Linked DNA regions of Luteolibacter yonseiensis. The protein of the gene in region 1 interacts with the protein of each later gene in a pairwise test. Links are inferred from orthologs where the notes say so. Each region holds a gene or a part of one and is shown on either strand. Other genes may lie near its edges.

Region 1 (7,937 bases):
CGTCGGCCGCCCCCCCGCCGCCTCTTGTTTCGCAATCTGCCATTGCTTGAGAGCTTCGTAGACGTCGGGAGCGGTCAGATCCTCGTAGCATATTTGGGCTTCGGGAGCACCCACCCGTTTCGCGATGACCCCCTTCACGGAAATTTTTCTGATGCCCGGGCCCTCCACGAACGGGATTTCCAACAAGTCCCCCACCTGCACGGGAGACGCCGGCTTCAGGGGATGTCCGTTGCGCTTCAGTTTTCCCGTCATGCACACATCCGCCGCGATGCCGCGGGTCTTGAAGAAGCGTGTGGCCCACAGCCATTTGTCGGCACGGATGGAATCGGACATGATCGTGATGAAACTTGGGCGATTCCGGCAAGGAGGGCGATGCCAAATTGAGGTGACACAACCTCCATGGCTTGGACTGTGTGCTTGCGGCCTATCGGATCCTCCCGCTACAAACGCGCGTGGCCGGGAAAAACATCGTCTATTTCGACTTGGAAACGCAGCGCAGCTTCGGCGACGTGGGGGGATTCTCAAACAAATCCAAAATGGGCGTCTCCGTGGGCGTCACTTACAGCACCGCGCGCGGGACGTATGAAATCTACCCCGAAAGTGAGATGGAAAAGCTCGGCGAAGAACTGGTCAAGGCGGATCTCGTCGTCGGCTGGAACCACATGCAGTTCGATTACCCGGTGCTGCAACCCTACGTTTTCCACACCATGGTCGAGCAAACGATCAATCTGGACATGATGCTGGAGCTTGAGAAAATCGTCGGTTTCAGGCTGAAGCTGGACTCGGTGGCGTCCGCCTCGCTCGGCATGGGCAAGACAGCGGATGGGCTCGACGCGCTGCGCTGGTGGCAGGAGCACAAGAAAACAGGACAGTTCGCCCCGCTGCGGAAGATCGCGGAATACTGTGCCTTCGACGTGAAGGTCACCAAATGCGTGCACGAATACGCGATGGAGCACGGATTGCTCAAATACGACGACAAGAGCGGCCGTGTCGCCGAGGTCGCGGTGGATTGGAAATAGCCAGGCTCCTTCCTCCGGGTGAAGCCATCCGGCCCCGCATGGGGAAAAAAGAGGGGCCCGGGCAAACCTCCCCTCTTTGCTCAAATCACAGCCAGCCAATCTGTTGGCACACCTTCACCACGGTCCAGATGAACACGATGGTGAGCGAGATGATGTAAACGTAAGCAGCGGCTTCGATGGATGAGCGGGTCATTGCGCGGGTCTTCTACCCAGATGGTGGGATTTCGCCAAGTGGAAAGTAGGCGGTGCCTGACAGCGGTCGCCGCTGCAACAGCAGCCCTCCCAATCTCGTTGGAATGCGGGACGATTGAGAGAGATGGGGTTCATGAAGAATTTCAGCGCTTTCCAAACGCAGCCGTCAGGGATGCCAGATCCGCTGGAGCGGCGCGATCCGCGGTAAGGATCGCGGCCTTTTGAAGCGAGATGATTTCGGAAATCCCTTTCCGCGAGAGCTCCAGCATGGCGGTCATTTCCTCGGACGAGAAAACGGCTTCCTCACCGCTGCCCTGAACTTCCACGAATTCGTTGGATTCCGTCATGACGACATTGAAATCCACCGAGGCATCCTTGTCCTCCGGATAGTTCAGGTCCAGCACGGGCACTCCCTGGTAAACGCCCGCGGACACCGCGGCGACAAGCTTTTTGACGGGGAATTGTTTCAACCGTCCCTCCGCCATCAACTTGTTCAGGGCGATGGCCATGGCGACACAACCGCCGCTGATGGAGGCGGTGCGGGTGCCTCCGTCGGCCTGGAGCACGTCACAGTCGATCCAGATGGTCCGTTGGCCGATTTTTTTCAAATCCACACAGGCGCGCAGCGCCCGACCGATGAGACGCTGGATCTCCGACGAACGCCCGTCGAGCTTGCCCCGGGAAATGTCGCGTGGCTTACGCTCCAAAGTGGAATACGGCAGCATGGAGTATTCCGCGGTGAGCCAGCCACCCTCGACCCGCTGGGCACGCATCCAGCGCGGCACGTCGTCCTCGATGGTGGCGGAACAGATGACGCGTGTGTCGCCAAAGGAAACCAGCACCGAGCCAGTGGCGTAAGGGGCCACGTTCGGAATGAAAGAGATAGGGCGGAGTTGATCGTTCTGGCGACCGTCTGGGCGTGTCATGGATACAGTGAAATCAACCACCGCACCTGCTGCAAGCGCGGAGAAATCTCACGCCTGTTGGAAACAATACGACCGATAGGAGAGCTGCCCGTCCCGAAGCGCGTTGTAAACCCGCGAACCCGTCACGCCGGCGAAGTCGCGGCCGAGGCCGTGCAGGAATTTCGGCAGCTTTTTATCCAGCAACGCCTGGGAGCTGGCGGAGTTTTTCTCCATGCCCCGCAGGACATCCGGACCGATGTCGCGGGTTTTGAGCTGCCGGAGAGGGATGTTTTCAATCGCTTTCTCCCATTCCGGAATGCCATCGCTGAAGCGGAAATCCGCATAGAGAAAGTGGCCGCCCGGCCGGAGAACGCGGGCCACCTCGCTGAGGAATTTCGGAAAATCCGGATAACAGTGGGAGGCCTCGACGTTGATAACGGCGTCGAACGTATGATCTGGAAACGGCAGGTTTCCGGCGTCTCCCTGAATGAAATCCAGCCCGGCGACGCGGTGGCGTTTTTTACAGAATTCGATGCCTTTCGGATTGAGATCGAGGCCGGTGTATTTCTCCGGACGCAAGGTGCGGGTGAGATAGGAAGCCCCGCCGCCGTGGCCGCAACTGACTTCGAGCACGTTTTTTCCCGCGAGATCCGCCTGGGTGCCGACGTGGTGGTAGAGTTGGACACACGCCCGGTGCGGTTCGTCCGCAGGCTCCAGTGGGATGCCAAGCGGCGGCTCGGTTTCGAAAGCGTAATTCAGGAAAACCACCCCTTCTTCATGGAGCCTCCGGGTAAGGAAGGGATACCACAGCCTCCAGATGGCCTTGCGGATGGGGCCGATGGCGAAGAGATGATCGATGATGGGCATGTTCAGAGTTCTTCGTCCGGTTGTTCCTCGTCGCCCATTTCCTCGGCCTTCTTTATCTCCTCTTCATCCTCCGCACTCATCGCCTCGTTCTCGTCAGGTACCGGCACGCGTTCGACGGTGACGGGGGGAACCGGTTCGGGTGTCGCACGGGCCTCGCCCCGCATTTTCGGGATTTTTTCGAGAATCGCGCGAGCCTCGGCGAGCGATGCCTGGTACTGGCCCATCTGGCCGGAGGACAGGATTCCGTCGAAGCAATTGAGAGTCTCTTCCAGATCACGTCGCTGGCTATCAAGCACCTTTTGATGGGCCTGGGCCGGATTTTCCGACGGAGCTCCGTCTTCATCGATTTTGGTGAGCAAAAGGATGCCATCCATCGAGAGTTCCTTGTTGTTCGTGGGCAACATGGACTTGTCCAACAAGAGCGTGGCAGCGTCTGGAATCGCCTGCATTTCGTTCTTCGCCCTCAGTCTCAGACGCTTGAGAACCTCCTCACGCTGCTCGGGCGAGAGATCGATGTCCTCGATGGCTCCCAGAATCATTTTCTGGGCGCGGGATTCGACCCGGTTTTCCCGTTCGCGGACCCTCAGTTCCTGGAACTTCGCCAGTTGCTCTGGAGAAAGCAGCTTGGTAAGTCCTTCCTCGATGGCTTTTCCACGCGTGGCCAGGTCCTGGAGAACCGGTACATTTCCGTCCATGGCGGCCTGCACGTCCTCGATAAGCTTGATGATATCCCCCTGTTGATCGATACTCAGGCCCAGCGCTTCGGTCAGGCGGAGCATACGGGCTTCATCGCGGGTTTTCGGCCCTTTGTCAGCCGCGTCGGCAAGCGGGAAGTCGCTGGCTTTGACATCTTTCGGCCGCTTGTTGTCGCCAGACGGGCTGGTGACGCCGGACTCCGCGCGCGGAAGCCGCTTGGCCGGGGACTCCTCCACCTGCCGGGCCGCCGTGGCGGCAGGATTGCCGGGCTTCGCCACCCATGCGAGGGTGAAGCCGAGAACGGCGGTGACGGCGGGAAGTAGGAACTTGGATTTCATGCGGTGCGGATGGCGGTGATCGCTGCGGCCATGTCGGCCGCGCGGAAGGTGGACGAGCCCGCCACCATCACATTCGCTCCAGCGGAATAGCAGCGGGCGGCGGTGGTGGCGTCGATGCCTCCATCCACTTCAACGTGGTAGCGCAGCCCATTTGTCTGTCGAAATGCCGTGGCCGCGGAGATTTTCTCCAAAACCTCCGGCATGAACGCCTGCCCGCCGAAGCCCGGGACCACCGTCATGCAAAGCAGCAGGTCGATTTCTCCGAGGAATGGAACCACCTCGCTGAACGGCGTGGCCGGGTTCAGCGCAAGGCCCGCCTGGCAACCCGCCTCCCGGATGCGCCGGAGCGTTTCCGCCACATCGTGCTCCGCTTCGACGTGGACCGTGATGAGATCCGATCCTGCGGAAATGAACCGCTCGAGGTAGTGGTCCGGCCGGGAAATCATCAGGTGCACGTCGAGAAAAATGTCGTTCGACTCATGCACCGTCTGGATCATGGCCGGGCCGAAGGAAATGTTGTCCACGAAATGGCCGTCCATCACGTCCATGTGCATCCAGTCCGCCCCGGCATGGATCGCCCGGCTGACTTCTTCCCCCACGCGCGAAAAATCCGCCGCCAGCAATGAGGGGGCGATCACTCGGTCCGTAAAAATTTTCGGTATCACAGGCGGGATACGAACCACGGATTCCCCCATCCCGCACGGAAAATTTTCACGGACCTCGGACCCGGGCCGTGCGAATTGTAAAATTGACAGATGGACGGGGATCTCTAACAGATATCGAAGATGAAATACAAAATCGCATTCCCGGGACGGCTGGCTTCCTGGCTGGGTATTATGAGTGTCCTATGCCTGAGCCTTCCCGCGTCAGCGGCCACTCTCATTCTGCGAGACTGGGCCAGTCTGCCTTTTCCTCCGGATGCGACTCATGCGGACCGATACCCCTTCCCCAACGAATTCACGCTGTCCGAGACCAATCCCATCACACAGATCGAGATGGACTACCGCAACCTGCCGAATATTCCCGGAGTGGGAATCCACGAGATAAAGAGCGCGGCATTTTTGTTCGCGCCTGCCGATGTCGCCAGCACGACGATCTTTGAAAACACTGCGGAGAGATTCTGGGCGCGCATCGTGTTCAGAACCGCAGGGGGAGATCGCCGGTTGACCGGTCTCAACGACCCATCGGCACCCTCTTTCGTGGCCTTCCATGGATCAGCCGCGGGAGGAGCGAATACATCAACAAAATGGACCGTCACCTACCTGAACGGAGCAACCGCTGTTTATGACAACGGGATCGTTCCCGAGCCGGGCACCATGGCAGTGGTCGCGATTTCGGCCGTTTTGGGGTTGTCGTGCCGGAGGAGGCACGTGACGGGAGCCACGGCATAAAGGAAAAGGCAACTGCTTCAGATTGCATCCCGTCCTCGCACCCGCTACGCCTCCGGCGTGGAAAACGAAGGCCCCATCATCGACCTGCAGAGCGACGCCTATTTCATGGGCCAGGCCCTGCGCGAGGCCCGCAAGGCCTACGCCGCGGGAGAAGTCCCTTGCGGGGCGGTCATCGTCCGGGACAGCCGCATCATCGCCCGGGCCTGGAACCAGGTGGAAACACTCAAGGACGCCACCGCCCATGCGGAAATGCTCGCGCTCTCCGCGGCCCAGGTCGCCGTGGGGGACTGGCGGCTGGAGCGATGCACGCTCTACGTCACCAAGGAGCCTTGCCCGATGTGCGCCGGGGCCATCGTCCACTGCCGCCCGGAACGCGTCGTTTTCGGTTGCCCTGATAGCAAAGCGGGAGCCGCCGGCGGATGGATCAATCTGCTGGAGGCGAATCCCCCGCTCAACCACCGCTGCGACGTCACCTCGGGAGTGCTCGGCGAGGAATGCCTCTACCTGCTCCAGAGCTTCTTCCGCGAAGCCCGGGAGCGGAAAAAAATCGAACGCCTCAACGGCGGAACACCGGAGACCGGGGGGGACTGATCCCCGGTCGCCGGATATCCCGACCCGGAGGCGGATCCCATGACCGACCTCCCTGTTTATCCAGTAATCCTCTTCTTGCTTCCCTCGTCCTACATGTTAGGAATGCGGGTCTTATGCGTTTCCTAATCCTGCCCTTCCTCATCGCCCCGCTCGCGTTCGCCCATCCGGATCACGGCACCAAGCCGGGAGACGATCCCGGCACGGCGGTGAAAACCGGCAATGGCGCATGGTCCTACGAAGCGGTTCCGCACTGGGGTGAACTGCCGGGCGGAAAAATCATCGGCCCCACCCACGGTGGTGTGGTCGTGGATGACGACAGCGGGTTGATCTACGTTTCAACGGATTCCGCGCTTTCCGTGCTCGTCTATGAGCCGGGTGGCAAGCTTCGCGACACCATCGCCCCGGAATGCCAGGGATTCCACGCCATGGCCATCCGCAAGGAAGGCAACAAGACGGCCATCTACGGAGCCCAGCTCAACGGCAACAATCCGCCCCTCCGCATTTGCAAAATCGACACCAGGGGGAAACTCCTGCTGGAAATTCCCAACGCCTCCACCGGTGAAGTCCCGGGCGGTTGGAGTGGGGTCACGGGCGTCACCGTCGCCCCGGACGGAGCCATCTTCGCCTCGATGGGCTACGGCTCGAACATCATTCACAAGTTCGACGAGAACGGCAAACTCTTGAAATCCTTCGGCAGCAAAGGGCCGGATGAAAAGCAATTCAACACCCCTCACGGCCTCGCCATCGACACCCGCTTCGGCGATCCGCGCCTGCTTGTCGTGGACCGCGAGAAGCGCCGCCTCGTCCACCTCGATCTCGAGGGCAATTGGATCGGCGTGCACGCGTCGAACCTGCGCCGCCCCTGCTCCGTGAGCATCCTCGGGGACACCCTTGCCGTTGCCGAGCTTGAATCGCGGGTGACCATCCTCGACAAGACCGGCACCCCCGTTTCCTTCCTTGGTGACAATCCGGACAAGTCCCAGTGGGCCAACTTTGGTGTCGCCCCGCAGGACATGAAGCTCGGAATCTTCACCGCTCCCCACGGCCTCAGCTTCGACAAGGCGGGCAACCTCTATGTGCAGGATTGGAACAAGACCGGTCGCGTGACGAAGCTCACGAAACTGTGACATCCCGTCGGTCGCAATCCGCTTGGGAATGTTTCAACCTGTTCGGAGATGGTGGAAAATCCGGCGGCTTTTCCAACACCATCCTCATTGACATGGGCGGAAAAAACCGTCGAATGCCATCAAGTTGAAAGTCATCATCTTCATCCCCCCCATCGCGGCGGTGGTCCTGGCAGGGAGCCTGCTCTCCACGCAGCATCATTCCATCTCCACGTTGGAAATTGAAAGCACGCGGCTGCGCGAACGCATCGCCAGAGCAAAGGCGTCGCCGGAGGAAACGCATTCAAAACAGACAGCCAAGTCCGCTCAGGCGAAGTCCAAGGACGCGCCGGACTGGAAAAAAATTTCTGAAGCGATGCTGGAAATGCGGACCAACGGCGGCATGGGCGACATGCGCGAAATGATCCGCATGCACCAGCGCCTTCAGGCCATGACCAAGGAGGAGATCGTCGCCGCTTTGGACGAGATCGCCGCCCTCGACCTGTCGCCGGCGGCCCGGTCCGCCTTGGAGCAGATGTTCGTCGAACCGCTTGCGGAAAAAGATCCGGAGCTGGCGCTCAACCTTTTCTCAGACCGGTTTGGGGACGACCGCGGCGACCTCATTTGGCAACTTTCGAACGCGTTGGGAAAATGGTCGAAAAAGGACCCGGTCAAGGCCACCGCCTGGTTTGATCAACAGATCGCCGCAGGGAAATTCGACAGCAAGTCGTTGGATGGGAAAAACCGGATGCGGATCCAGTTCGAGGGCCGCCTGATCTCCACCCTCCTCGCCTCGGATGTCCAAGGAGCCGGCCAGCGTCTCGCCGGTCTTCCG
Region 2 (6,119 bases), on another replicon or contig:
AGGCGGCGGATCGCCTCCGGTCGGCGATGGCTGCGGGAAACTTCGAGATACTCAGCCAGTCGGCGGGGGTGATCGAATTCCGACACGGAACCTACCTGACAGAGAGCGCTCCATTGCTGCCCAAACACGGCATCATACGGATCACGCCGAGTGGCACAGGATCCCGCGTTGATTACGAGGTCGGGCTGTCCGGGATTGCCAAGTATTGGACCGCGTTTATCGGAATCGCCTTCTGCTGGCTGGTTTTTCCAGCCCTCGTGGCGCACAGGGCCCACTTCCATCACCCCAAACGCCTGATGGAGAACCTGCTCCAGGCGGTTTGAGAATGTGGAGCCGGGGCTCCAAGGTGATCGGAAGCGTATCGGATGCGGCGGGCTAAAATCCGTTTTCTCGACGGATTGAGATTTTTGAGACAAAATTCCCGGCGAGAGGCATTTTCCTCCCAGAACGATGAATTCTCCCGCAAGCGAATGGAAACAGTGGTTGGCCGAGAACGGTCCGCGTCTGCTGCTGTTCGCACGTGGCTGGAGCAATTCGCGCCATGACGCGGAGGACCTCGTGCAAGAGGCCATCCTCCGCATGTGGCACCATCAGGCGGACAAGGGGGGCTCCCCGCCGGATCTGCCGCTGGTGTTCTCCACCATCCGTTTCTGCGGGCTGAACCTGCACCGCAGCGAGTCCCGCCGCCGCAAGCGCGAGGAATCCGTGATCTACCTCAGTGATTTCCAGGACGTCTGGCTGGACCCGGTGCTGGAGGAGGACGAGGAAGCGCTCATCCTGCGCGACGCCGTCCAGAACCTCAGCCCCAAGCTGCGTGAGGTGGTGGTGATGAAATTCTGGGGCGGGCTGACGTTTCTGCAGATCTCCGAGACTCTCGCGATTTCGGCGAATACGGCGGCATCCCGCTACCGCTACGCATTGGAACAACTGGCGCACGAGCTGCGCCGCATCAAGGAAGAACGACATGCAAGCGCCTGACCCTATCGAAACCATCATGGCCCGCCTGGCTCCGCCCGCCCTGAGCGCGGAGTTCAAGAGCGGACTGGATGAAACCATCGACAAGCTCGCGGCCGCCAAGCCGGAGAACGTCACCGAGATCTCCTCCGGCAAGTGGCTTGTCCGCAGTCTCATCGGCGGCGGCATCGCGGCGGGCATCGGAGCGATGTTCGCCCTTTTCCCGGCGGATCACACGACCGGGCCGTCCATGGCGAAGGCGGAAGACGCTCCTTCGGGATCGGTGCTCGTCAGTGCTTCCGAGCGTTTGGAGTCCGTGACGGACGTGGGGATGCGGAAGGACTTCGAAGGCACCGAAATGCATGCGGTGAAATTCACCGCCGTGCGGGAGAACAACGTGCGCGACGAGGAAAGCGGCATGGTGGTGAAGATTTCACAACCGCGCGAGGAGATCCTGATGATGCCGGTGGGGGAGTTTGACCTGAAACGACCGTTCCAGAGCGGAATGGTCGAGGCCGCGGCGCTTCCCGAGGACAACAACGGCCCCTTGCGCGTCGTGAATGTGGCGGAGAAAAGCGCGGAGTTCACCTTCCAGGGCGAGGGCAAGGCCACGGTCACCCGCGAGGCCGACCAATACCAGGTGAAGATCCGGGGGACCGCCGATGATGTCATTTTCGATGGCGGCCTCGCCAAGGATGCCTTGCTCGACGCGGTGCCCGAACCATGGCGCAAGCGGGTGCTGGTCCTGTGCCGCACCCTGGACTCCGCTCTGGACGGAAATCTCATGTCCCCTCGCGAACCGAAGCCCCGCCAGGCTCCTCCCGCGCCCCGGGGGCACTGAATTGCGCGATCCCGCAGATTTATCATGGGATTGCCTTGCGTTTTTGAAGACGGCTTCTCATCTTGCGCCGCATGCATCCTGACGTGGCGAAACTGGTTGAAGCCGGTCGCATTCCTAGACCGGTCGGCGAGCGCCTTTCTCAATTGGCTCCCGGAAATTTCTGTATTCACAAATCCTTCGGCGCCGGCAAGGTGACCGACTGGGATCTTCCTGCGAAAAAAGTCACCATCGACTTCGAAAAATCCACCGGTCAGACGATGGAATTGCAGTTCGCATTCCAAAAAACCGAATGGATTCCCGCGGAGGATTTCCGTGCGAAGAAGATCGAACAGCTTGAGGAACTCCGCACCCTTTCCAAGAGCGATCCCATCGCCCTCGTCGTCCACCTGCTCCAGAGCCACGGTGGCAGCATGACAGGAGACGCGCTCGAAAAGGAACTCTCCGGCGCGGTCATCCCCGAGCCCACTTTCAAGAAGTGGTGGGACGCGACGAAGAAGACCCTCCGCGAGAGCCGTCTGGCCGCCGTGCCGCAGAAGCGCACCGAGGCCATCGTGCTCCGCACCGGAGACCGCAGCCCGGCCCAATCGCTGGTGGCGGACTTCGAAGCGGCCCGCGACATCAAGGGCATGATCCGCGCGCTGGAAGCCATCGCCGCGGACATCGGAGCCTTTGAAAACGACTCGGACGCCCTCAAGCGGTTGTTGAGCGACATCGACGAAGGGGCGAAAAAAGCCGCCCGCGTCCAGCTTGGCCAGGCGTTGCAACTCGTCGCCGCCCGCGATGAAGTCATCAGCTCGTCGAAGGCCCTGGAGCTGGAATCCTCCGCCGTCCGTCTCTCGGATCTTTTGCTTTCCGCCGATCCATCCCGCCTGGCGGAGGAAGCCGGCACGCTGCCATCCAGCCGCCAGCGCGCGGTTTACGAAGCCTTCCCGAACGCCTTCGGAGACATCTGGGTCAGCAAGATCGTCAAGGTGTTCGACAGCGTCGGAGCGCGCGGCGTCACGGAAATCGCCCGCATCCTGCTGGAGCGCGACGCGATGCCGGCCCTCGTCACCCACCTCCGTTCCGCCATCGCCCGCCGCGCCCTCGGGCCGGACGCCCTCATCTGGGTCTGCCGCGAGCGGAAGGGGCCGGCCGCCGAGATCTTCAGTGCGGATGTCGGCGCCTCGGTGCTGAACCTTCTGGAGAACGACCACCTTTCCGACGGCCCGCGCAAGACCTCGCGCCTGCAATCGCTGCTCGGGGATGACAAGACGCTTCTCACCGACCTCGTCGCCATCATGGACATCAACGAGACGCGGAACTTCGCCCGCCGTCTCCTCGACTGCCCGGTCTTCGGCGAGCTTGAGAAAAAGTCCCTCATGGCCCGCATCATCAAGGCGCGTCCAGAAACGGCGGAACTCGTCAACGGCTCGAACCAGAAGCGCCCTGACGAGGTTCTGCTCGTTTCATGGGAGAGCCTTGAGAAGAAAAAGACCGAGCTGGACGACATCGTCCGCAACAAGATCCCACAGAACCGCGAGGACGTGAAAATCGCGAAATCCTACGGAGACCTCCGGGAAAACTTCGAATACAAGTCCGCCAAGGATATGGAGAAGTATCTCGGATTCCGCCGGACCGCTCTGGAGAAGGAGATCGCCAATTCCCGCGGAACCGATTTCAAGGGATCGGATGCCGGCAGGATCAACATCGGCACCATCGTCACCCTCGCGGATGCCGCTGGCGCGGAGACCGAGATCACAGTCCTCGGCGCATGGGACTCCATTCCGGAGACCAAGACCGTTTCCTACCTTTCCGAAGTCGGAAAAGCCCTCGTCGGCCGCGCGCCCGGCGAGACCGTGCAGGTGCGTGACGAGGAGACCGAGCAGATGCAGACGCTCACCGTCCGCTCCATCCGCCCGTTCAATCCCTGAATTTCAAACCCAACCCAGAATACCTACCCCAACCAACCATTATGGACTATACCACCATTGTTGAAATCCGCGGTCGCGAAGTGATCGATTCCCGTGGCAATCCCACCGTTGAAGTCGATGTGCATCTCGAAGGCGGCGCCATCGGACGCGCTGCGGTCCCATCCGGCGCATCCACCGGCGAGCACGAAGCGGTCGAACTCCGCGACGGCGACAAGTCCCGCTTCCTCGGAAAAGGCGTGCTCAAGGCTGTTGAGAACGTCAACGCCGTGCTCGCTCCCGCCCTTCTCGGCTATTGCGCCACCGAACAAGCCTCCATCGACGCCGCCATGCTCGCGCTCGACGGCACCTCCACCAAGAAGAACCTCGGTGCGAACGCCATCCTCGGCGTCTCCATGGCGGTCGCCAAGGCATCCGCCGCACAACTCGGCGTGCCTCTCTACAAATACCTCGGCGGCCCGAACGCCAAGGTGCTTCCCGTCCCGATGATGAACGTCATCAACGGCGGTGCCCACTCGGACGCTCCGATCGACTTCCAGGAATTCATGATCGTGCCTGTCGGCGCGCCTACCTTCCGCGAGTCCCTCCGCTACGGTGCGGAAGTCTTCCACTCCCTGAAGAAGGTCCTCCACGACCTCGGTCTCTCCACCGCCGTAGGTGACGAAGGTGGTTTCGCTCCGACGCTGAAGAGCGCCGAGCATGCGATGCAGGTCCTCTGCCAGGCCATCGAGGCCGCCGGTTACAAGGTCGGTGAGGACATCGCCTTCGCCCTCGACGTCGCATCGTCCGAGTTCTTCGACGCCAAGCAGAACGCCTACGTCTTCAAGAAGTCCGACAAGTCCGTGAAGTCCGCCGAGGAACTCGTCGCCTTCTACGCCGACCTTCAGAAGCGTTACCCGATCATCTCCATCGAAGACGGCTGCGCCGAAAACGACTGGGACGGCTGGAAGATCATCACCGACCAGCTCGGCAAGACCACCCAGCTCGTCGGCGACGATCTCTTCGTCACGAACGTGGACTTCCTCAGCAAGGGCATCAAGCAGGGCGTCGCGAACTCGATCCTCGTCAAGGTGAACCAGATCGGTTCCCTCACCGAGACCTTCGACGCCGTCGAACTGGCCCAGGAAAACAGCTACACCGCCGTTCTCAGCCACCGCTCCGGTGAGACCGAGGACAGCACCATCGCCGATCTCGCCGTCGCGACGAACTGCGGACAGATCAAGACCGGCTCCATGAGCCGCTCGGACCGTATCGCGAAGTACAACCAACTCCTCCGCATCGAGGAAGAGTTGGGCGACGACGCCGTCTTCGGCATCCGGAAGCTCAAGGTGCTCAACAAGTGAGATAAGGAGGGTTGATTCCTGATCAACCCGGGTGGACCTCGGTCCGCCCTCTGGCTTTCACCCATTCAAAAACGGCGGACTTCGAAAGAGGTCCGCCGTTTTTTTGTTAGAGGAGCGGTGGTGCCGATGCTCCTTCGGGCTGGATTTTTTTTGATCAATCCGAGGTCACGCGAAGCGGTGGGGAGGAGCGCGATATTGCAAGATATGCGCAGTCTACGACGGGCGGCAGGTAGCAGGATGTGTGGCGATGGATGATGATGGCTCCGCAATTCGAAGCAAAACCACCATGAAACAACACATCATCACCGCGGGTGTCCTTGGATTACTCAGTTCGTTTGTTTTCGCCGGTTCCGTCGCCAGCGACACCACATCGGCGGTGCCGGCCGCTTCCGGTGACGGCTTTGCCCGGGCCCGCCGCCCGATCAGCAATCCCACCCTGTTCGATCTGGCCCTGCCGGCCACCAACGTCCATCCGTTGTTTCTTTATCACTCGCTTCCCAAGAATATCAACACGACCCTCGGCAAGCTGCCTCTGGGAGGCGATGTGGAGTTGTATGCGCTGCAGTTCGAGATCGCGTTGAACGACCGATTGTCGGTCGTCGCGACCAAGGACGGCTATGTGGATGTCAATCCCGACAGCACCGCGAGCGGTGAAACCGGTTTCGCCAACCTCGGAGGCGGGCTGAAATATGCCTTCATCCTCGATCCCGTTTCGCAAACCGCGCTGAGCGGAACCGTCACCCTGGAACTTCCCACCGGCAACAGCGATGTTTTCCAAGGCGAGGGTGACGGCCTCATCAATCTTTCCCTGTCCGGACTGAAACTCATCGACGACTGGCAGTTTTCTGTCGGCACGGGTGTCCAGATCCCGTTCTCCGACGAGCAGTCCTCCGAGCTGTGGACGAGTGCCCACGCCAGTTATGAAATCAGCCGATACTTCATTCCGCTGGTGGAGCTGAACTGGTTCCATGTGCTGGATTCCGGAAACGGCGCCGGCAATTACCCGACCCACGTCGGTGGCTCGGTGCCCGCCGTGATCGAGTTCGAGGGCGGTGACCTGTTCAACCTCGG

Evidence for each region. Proteins that work in one complex are often made in the same cells at the same time.
Region 2: the proteins of rpe (region 1) and eno interact in binary tests that used the Escherichia coli proteins (3 or more experiments, as listed by UniProt). The link is inferred for Luteolibacter yonseiensis from one-to-one orthologs.

What each region holds. Positions count from the first base shown.
Region 1 is NZ_JAENIK010000004.1:9,297-17,233, forward strand. Bases 2,835-5,762 are described here. They hold rpe (ribulose-phosphate 3-epimerase), read right to left. Parts: upstream 4,656-5,762; coding sequence 4,014-4,655; downstream 2,835-4,013. Other genes in these bases: JIN84_RS01760 (phthiotriol/phenolphthiotriol dimycocerosates methyltransferase), read right to left, coding at 2,835-2,983; JIN84_RS01765 (hypothetical protein), read right to left, coding at 2,986-4,017; JIN84_RS01775 (PEP-CTERM sorting domain-containing protein), read left to right, coding at 4,803-5,408; tadA (tRNA adenosine(34) deaminase TadA), read left to right, coding at 5,466-5,762. Outside these bases: JIN84_RS01745 (RNA-binding S4 domain-containing protein), read right to left, coding at 1-333; JIN84_RS01750 (ribonuclease H-like domain-containing protein), read left to right, coding at 414-1,019; rph (ribonuclease PH), read right to left, coding at 1,355-2,137; more of JIN84_RS01760, read right to left, coding at 2,186-2,834; more of tadA, read left to right, coding at 5,763-5,999; JIN84_RS01785 (NHL repeat-containing protein), read left to right, coding at 6,113-7,126; JIN84_RS01790 (hypothetical protein), read left to right, coding at 7,251-7,937. UniProt on the Escherichia coli protein: Catalyzes the reversible epimerization of D-ribulose 5-phosphate to D-xylulose 5-phosphate.
Region 2 is NZ_JAENIK010000013.1:371,191-377,309, reverse strand. The notes cover bases 2,904-5,898. They hold eno (phosphopyruvate hydratase), read left to right. Parts: upstream 2,904-3,749; coding sequence 3,750-5,048; downstream 5,049-5,898. Other genes in these bases: JIN84_RS21970 (hypothetical protein), read left to right, coding at 5,335-5,898; JIN84_RS21980 (GreA/GreB family elongation factor), read left to right, coding at 2,904-3,708. In the rest of the region: JIN84_RS21995 (hypothetical protein), read left to right, coding at 1-323; JIN84_RS21990 (RNA polymerase sigma factor), read left to right, coding at 451-978; JIN84_RS21985 (hypothetical protein), read left to right, coding at 995-1,795; more of JIN84_RS21980, read left to right, coding at 1,867-2,903; more of JIN84_RS21970, read left to right, coding at 5,899-6,119. UniProt on the Escherichia coli protein: Catalyzes the reversible conversion of 2-phosphoglycerate (2-PG) into phosphoenolpyruvate (PEP). It is essential for the degradation of carbohydrates via glycolysis.